Regions from separate parts of the Virgibacillus natechei genome, predicted to be linked through region 1. Evidence: riboswitches for the same ligand, from Rfam matches in the RefSeq annotation. Region 1 holds a riboswitch; the other holds the start of a gene.
The links. A riboswitch is a leader RNA that binds a small molecule or an ion and turns the genes downstream of it on or off. The one in region 1 is predicted to bind thiamine pyrophosphate.
Positions count from the first base shown of each region.

Region 1 (3,539 bases):
GATGCCACATGGAAAAGGATTTTAAAACAACCAGAATTGACACAATTGGATTTTGTTCTAAATGAAATTAGGGATAAAGCTAAGAAGCAGTTACCAGTAGATCAAGAAGTGTTAATCAATGATTTGGCTGTTGATGGCTATCATGCATGGGGTCAGATGTACAATACAATTGTAGGAAATATGAGTGTTGAGATTGAAGAGGACGGGGAAGTTCATTCTTATTCAGTCGGGCAAGCCTCCAATAAATTAAGCAACCCTGACCGGTCTGTACGTAAGCATGTATTCGAGCAATTGGATAAAGCTTGGACAGGGAAGGCAGACTTATTTGGTCAGACGTTAAATCATTTGGCTGGTTTTCGCTTACAAACCTATAAACATCGCAACTGGGAATCTGTATTAAAAGAACCGTTAGCGATCAACAGAATGAAGAAAGAAACGCTAGATGCAATGTGGACGGCAATTATACATAATAAAACGCATTTCGTTAACTATTTGCAAAAGAAAGCAGATTTATTAGGGGTGGAAAAATTAAGTATCTATGATATTGGAGCACCCTTAACAGATTCAGTGAAAACATCAAGTTATACAGAAGGTGCCGAATTCATTATTGATCATTTTCGTGAATTTAGTCCGAAAATGGCTGACTTCGCAAAAATGGCCTTTGATAATCGCTGGATTGAAGCAGAGGATCGGGCAGGAAAACGACCAGGCGGGTTTTGTACAAGCTTTCCAGACAGTGAGCAAACCCGGATATTTATGACCTACTCAGGTACATCATCCAATATAGCTACACTGGCACATGAACTTGGTCATGCTTACCATCAGCATGTGATGAATGACGTGAATGGATTGAATCAGGGATATGCGATGAATGTTGCTGAAACAGCCTCAACATTTGCAGAAATGATCGTTGCTGACGCCTCTGTGAAAAATGCGCAAAATAAAGAGGAGAAACGAGCACTGCTGGAAGATAAAATTAAACGAAGTGTTGCATTTTTTATGAATATCCATTCCCGGTTTATTTTTGAAAATCGTTTTTATGAAGAAAGAAAGCAGGGGTTGGTTTCTGTTAAACGGTTAAATGAATTGATGGTAGAGGCTCAGAAGGAAGCGTATAATGATTCACTTGAGGAGTATGATCCAAATTTTTGGTCGTCCAAGTTGCATTTTCATATAACAGGCGTACCATTTTATAATTTTCCATATACATTTGGATACTTATTCAGCCTTGGTATCTATGCCCATGCAAAGGAAAAAGGTGGCGACTTTGAGGATGATTATATTGCATTATTGCGTGATACAGGCAGCATGAACGTAGAAGGTCTGGCAGAAAAACATTTGAATGTAGACTTAACAAGTACAGCATTCTGGGAGAGTGCTATCCAGCTCTGTGTAAAGGATGTAGAAGCCTTTATGGAACTATAGAACGCTGCATTAAGGATAATTGTTCATTATTATTGTAATAATTTGATAAGTAAGATACAATACATGTAATAAAAAAGTAAATAAAAGCCTACAGGGGGAGCCATTTGGCTGAGAGTGAACGGTTGTTCTGACCCTTTGAACCTGTTAGTTAGTACTAGCGTAGGGATGGCGGTTTTTTGATGGAATAAAAAAGTAATGTGAGCGGATTCCCCATCAGGAATTACCCCCCCTTGGCATTGCTTTTTTTGTACTACTTTAATAAGGGGGGAGAAGTTTATATGAGTTCTAGAAAAATATTATTTTTAATCGAGGTAGCCATTTTTACAGCATTAGCCCTATTATTGGACATTATTCCATTTCTCTCGTTTAAAATCTGGGCTATGGGTGGTTCGATTTCATTTGCGATGATACCAATATTCATTATCGCGTTCCGTTGGGGCATTAAAGGCGGATTGCTTTCCGGTTTCTTGTGGGGAGTATTGCAGGTTGCTGTCGGAAACGCCTATATTTTACATCCAATTCAAGGCTTGATTGAATATGGGCTTGCCTTTACGGTGTTAGGTTTTGCAGGGGTATTTGCAAAACAAATACAGAAGGGCGTAAAAGAAGGAACAATAAAAACATACCTTTCTTACATTGCTTTAGGAGTGCTTCTAGGGACCAGTCTACGCTTTATTGCACATTATTTTGCGGGTATTGTGTTTTTTGAATCGGCAATTGAAGGGCAACCAGTCTGGATCTACTCGTTAGTCTATAATAGTTCTTATATGGTTCCTTCATTTATAATATGTTCATTAATCGTGTTCTTCTTGTTCCATAAGCAGCCAAAAACGTTACTGAACAGCGCATAAAATAAAATTATTATCTGCTCACATTAAGATAACCTCTTCTTTCTAGAGGTTATTTTTTTATGATAATGCGGGCTCCACATGTTGAAATCCCTCTCTATTTGTAGCGACCTTATTTCATCATGCATAGGCTACAGTACAATTCGCTATGAGGGGGAGGTAATAATGATGGATCTTAGTTTTGCACATTTGTTATATGGCTTATTTACACTTGTTATAATAGCTACCATGATTTTCAGATGGGGTATAGTACTGCCTTCGTTACTAGGCACATTTTTGATAGCTTGGGTATATAACGGGAGTCTAATTGAAGGATTTACAGCCATTTTTAATGCAAACCTTGTAGCTGCTCAAGAGCTTTTTAATATATTTCTAATCATAACTTTTATGTTGGCACTTCTTCATTCCTTGCGTGATCTGGGTGCTGATCGTAAAATGATTCAGCCTATCCAGAAATTGATGATTAACGGTCATGTTTCTTATTTTGTTCTTGTTGGCGTGACCTATGTTATTTCACTTTTTTTCTGGCCGACTCCAGCTGTACCTTTAATTTGTGCTCTACTTGTTCCCGCTGCAGTAAGAGCAGGTTTACCAGTAATGACAGCAGCAGTTGCTATCGCAATTGCTGGTCAGGGAATGGCTCTTTCTTCAGACTATATTGTTCAGGTAGCACCAAGTCTGTCAGCTACGGCTGCAGGTATTGACACTACTTTGGTTGCTGATAGATCATTCGTTTTGTCTTTAATAGCTGGTGGAAGTGCTATTCTTATAGCTTATTTCCTATACCGGAAGTCAATTCGCCCTAAAGATGACGAAGTAAATGAAATTGAAATGCAGAATGTGCAAGCTACTACAGAAGCAACAAATAAAGCAAAAACTACAAATTTGACGATGTGGAGCAAGTTATTTGCTGTATTGGTCCCATTAACGTTATTGGGTGTTGTTATTTACATGGTTTATGAAAAGCTTTTCTCAGGAAGAATGGGTGGACTTGAAGGGGGGGACGGTGCAGCATTTGTTGGAGGAGTTGCGGTTATATTATTATTGTTATCAACGGTAGCATTTGGACGTCAACATGCCCTTGATTATATATCTAACCATATTACTGAAGGTTTTGTATTTGCTTTTAAAGCAATGGGACCTGTTATTCCTATCGCGGGTTTTTTCTTCTTAGGCAGTGCGGATTTCTCCGCAGACATTTTAAGTTTGGACGAAAATCCGCCCGCATTATTGTTTGATCTTGTGGAATCTATTCAAACATACTTG
Region 1 covers NZ_CP110224.1:1,544,346-1,547,884, forward strand. Annotated here, with positions in the region: gene OLD84_RS08090 (M3 family oligoendopeptidase) at 1-1,425, shown strand, start outside; TPP riboswitch at 1,509-1,608, shown strand; gene thiT (energy-coupled thiamine transporter ThiT) at 1,704-2,276, shown strand; gene OLD84_RS08100 (hypothetical protein) at 2,442-3,539, shown strand, end outside.

Region 2 (3,539 bases), 1.8 Mb from region 1:
ATCCACCGAATAGGGCGCTGAAGGCGTAGATGATCAGGACTGCTTTTCGGTGGCTGTACCCGCCGGCTATCAATTGATAATGGAGGTGCTTGTTATCAGCGATCATGATGCTCTCTTTATTATAAGCTCTTCGTACGATGGCTAACAGTGTGTCAAATATCGGTACCGCTAAAATGACAACTGGTATGATGAAGCCGAATAGTGCGATGTTTTTAAATAGACCAAGCATGGAAACGACTGCAATCATGTAGCCTAAAAAATTGGACCCTGTATCGCCCATATAGATTTTTGCGGGGTAAAAATTGTGGTATAAAAACCCGATATTTGCCCCGATTAAGACGATGCATAAATACGCGACCATCATTTGCGTGTCGATGAGCGCCATAATAAAAATACTGGCTAAAGCAAAGGTGGATACCCCTGTTGCCAAGCCGTCCAATCCATCGATGAGATTGATCGCATTGGTGATCCCAACGACCCATAGTACGGTAATGAGAACACTGAAGAAACCAAGATCAATCATACCGATAAATGGCAAGGTAATGCGTTCAATGATTAACCCCGACGAAATTAGAAAAGATGCAGCAATAAGTTGCCCAGTAAGCTTGACGACAGGCCTGATGCTATAGCGATCATCGAGTGCGCCTGTTACGAGGATAACAATTGCTCCAAGCAAAATTTCCGGTAAATGTTCATGAGCTGGCTGTAAATATAGCGCACCTAAAAAAGCACCAATAAAGATGGCTATTCCACCTAGTCTCGGTGTAACTTCTGTATGTATTTTCCTTCTATTTGGCAGATCAACTGCTCTGAGTTTAATCGCCATTTTTTTTACGGGATAGGTTACAAGTAACGTCGCTACTAATGCAATTAGAAACGCGATAAATAGTTCGACATAATTAAACATAGAGTTCTCCTAAAATTCGTGATGACTATCAGCGATGTTATCGTTTATGATCTTCCTCCGATTATAGCGAATACGTACATACATATGCAAATTTAACTTTATTCGACAACATCAGATCATCCTTGTGCCCATTCTTCGAAAAGCGCTTTACATCTCCGCTTATTCTGTGGCATACTATTTTTTAACGTGTTATAATGTTCGCAGGTTCAAAAGTTTTTTTGATCCGATACAATAATTTTCATTCATGTAGGGGGGCCGGTTTTGCTGGCTGAGACTGTATCCGTAAGATACTGACCCTTGGAACCTGATCTGGTTGGTGCCAGCGGAGGGAACATAGTCATATTTTACACGAGATGATGATGTTTATTCCCATGCGCTAAGGGCTAACCTTTGGCGCATTTTTTATATGGTTGAAAAACAGCGGTTTATTTAATGGGGAGGAAGAAAAATGAAGAAGTTATATTTTACATTCGTAGCACTATTATTGGTTGTTCTCGCGGCTTGTGGGGATGGTGGTGGACAATCTGATGGCGAAGGAAATGACCTAACACCTGTTTCTTTTGCGCTGGACTGGACGCCGAATACAAACCACACTGGGATTTATGTCGCGAAGGAAAAGGGTTATTTTGCAGAACAAGGATTAGATGTTGAAATTATGTTACCTGGTGAAGCTGGAGCAAATCAACTGATTGCATCAGGTGAGGCTGATTTCGGTGTAAGTTATCAAGAACGTATCACACAAGCACGTGCGGAAGGGTTACCACTCGTTTCCATTGCAGCTGTTATTCAACATAATACGGCTGGTTATATGTCACCGGTTGATAAAGATATTACAGAACCTGCTGATTTTGAAGGCCGTATTTACGGTGGTCTTGGCACCCCTCTTGAAGAGGCGAACATGGAGACGATTATGAACCAGGAAAACGCTGCTATTGATCAAGTAGATTTCATCAACATTGGCGATGCGGACTTTTTCACTGCTGTACAACGTGATGTCGATTTCTCCACTGTTTATTATGGCTGGACAGGGATTGAAGCAGAATTAAGAGAAGAAGAAATGAACATGGTCTACCTTCGAGATTTTGCGAACGAGCTCGATTTATATACACCAATTCTAGCAACGAGTGAAGCAATGATCGAAACGGACACGGAAACTGTTGAGGCATTTGTACATGCTGCAACACAAGGCTATGAGGATGCCATTGAAAAGCCAGAGGAATCCGCTGAAATCTTAATCGAACAGGAGTCAGATCTAGATCCGGATTTGGTTTATAGTAGTCAGGAATGGATATCTCCAAGATACCAGGATGACGCGGAAAATTGGGGTGTACAAGAGGCATCGAGGTGGGAAGATTATGCTGATTGGATGTTTGAAAATGGGATAATTGACGAGGAAGTGGAAGCAGGAGATGCATTTACCAATGATTTCTTACCGCATAAAGCAGAATAAGGGGCGTTGTTAACATGGGGATGACGATGGATACATTAACGGGGAAATACCGATGAAAAACATGTTGAAAAGAGGATGGCGGCCGCTGATTGCCATCCTTATCTTTATTGGCTTCTGGCAGCTCGTCACCATTGTTTTTGACATAGAGGACTGGATACTTCCTGCTCCAACCGACATCGTTCTCGAGGGAAGAGATGTTTTACCCGACTTTCTTCCTCATTTCTATGCAACGCTAACGTTATCTGTTTCGGGACTTCTTATTGGAGCGACAATTGGCTTGGTCATAGCCGCCCTTTTACATCTTTTACCACGTGTACGGGAAACGTTTTATCCATTTTTAATTTTATCCCAGAACGTGCCGACTATTGTACTTGCACCATTGCTCGTCATTTGGTTCGGATTTGGCTCCCTACCGAAATTAATCGTTATTACGTTGGCTTGTTTTTTCCCAGTCGCCGTTTCTGCTATAGGCGGATTCCAGCAGACCAACCGGGAATTGCTTCATTATATGAAAATGATGGGTGCGAGCAAATCACAGCTATTCTGGAAATTGGAATTACCACACGCCCTGCCTGCTATTTTTTCTGGTTTAAAAATAGCAGGCACCTACAGCGTGATGGCTGCCGTTATATCGGAATGGCTTGGAGCGCAAGAAGGAATTGGTGTGTTTATGACATTAGCTACTTCCTCTTACCGGACACCTCGTGTGTTTGTAGCGATCATCGTTGTGATGTTGCTCAGTTTAGCTATTTTCGGGCTCATTATTTTACTGGAGAGACTCCTGATACGATGGCAAAAGAAAGGAGAACAACGATGAATCTTTCTATAAGGGATGTCAGCAAATCCTTTGGGGATAAACAAATACTAGATAGTCTTTCATTTGATGTAGCGGACGGAGAATTCGTATCCTTAATTGGGCCCTCTGGAAGCGGAAAAAGTACATTGTTCAGCTTAATTGGTGGATTATTAGCACCTGACAGTGGTGACATATGGATGAACGAAGAACGGATAACGAATAAAAGCGGTACTATTAGCTACATGCCGCAGCAACCTTCCCTTTTCCCGTGGCGTACCATCATGCAAAACGTACTGCTTGGCCAGGAACTCAACGGCCAAAAGGAAACAGACCGCGCCATGGAGATGCTAGAAAAAGCTGGACTTGGTGACGTTACCCATGCCTAT
Region 2 covers NZ_CP110224.1:3,366,475-3,370,013, forward strand. Annotated here, with positions in the region: gene OLD84_RS16880 (glycosyltransferase family 4 protein) at 1-907, opposite strand, end outside; TPP riboswitch at 1,146-1,255, shown strand; gene OLD84_RS16885 (ABC transporter substrate-binding protein) at 1,356-2,357, shown strand; gene OLD84_RS16890 (ABC transporter permease) at 2,410-3,174, shown strand; gene OLD84_RS16895 (ABC transporter ATP-binding protein) at 3,171-3,539, shown strand, end outside.
Region 2: linked by a shared signal. The riboswitch ahead of OLD84_RS16885 (ABC transporter substrate-binding protein) and the one ahead of thiT (energy-coupled thiamine transporter ThiT) in region 1 are both predicted to bind thiamine pyrophosphate.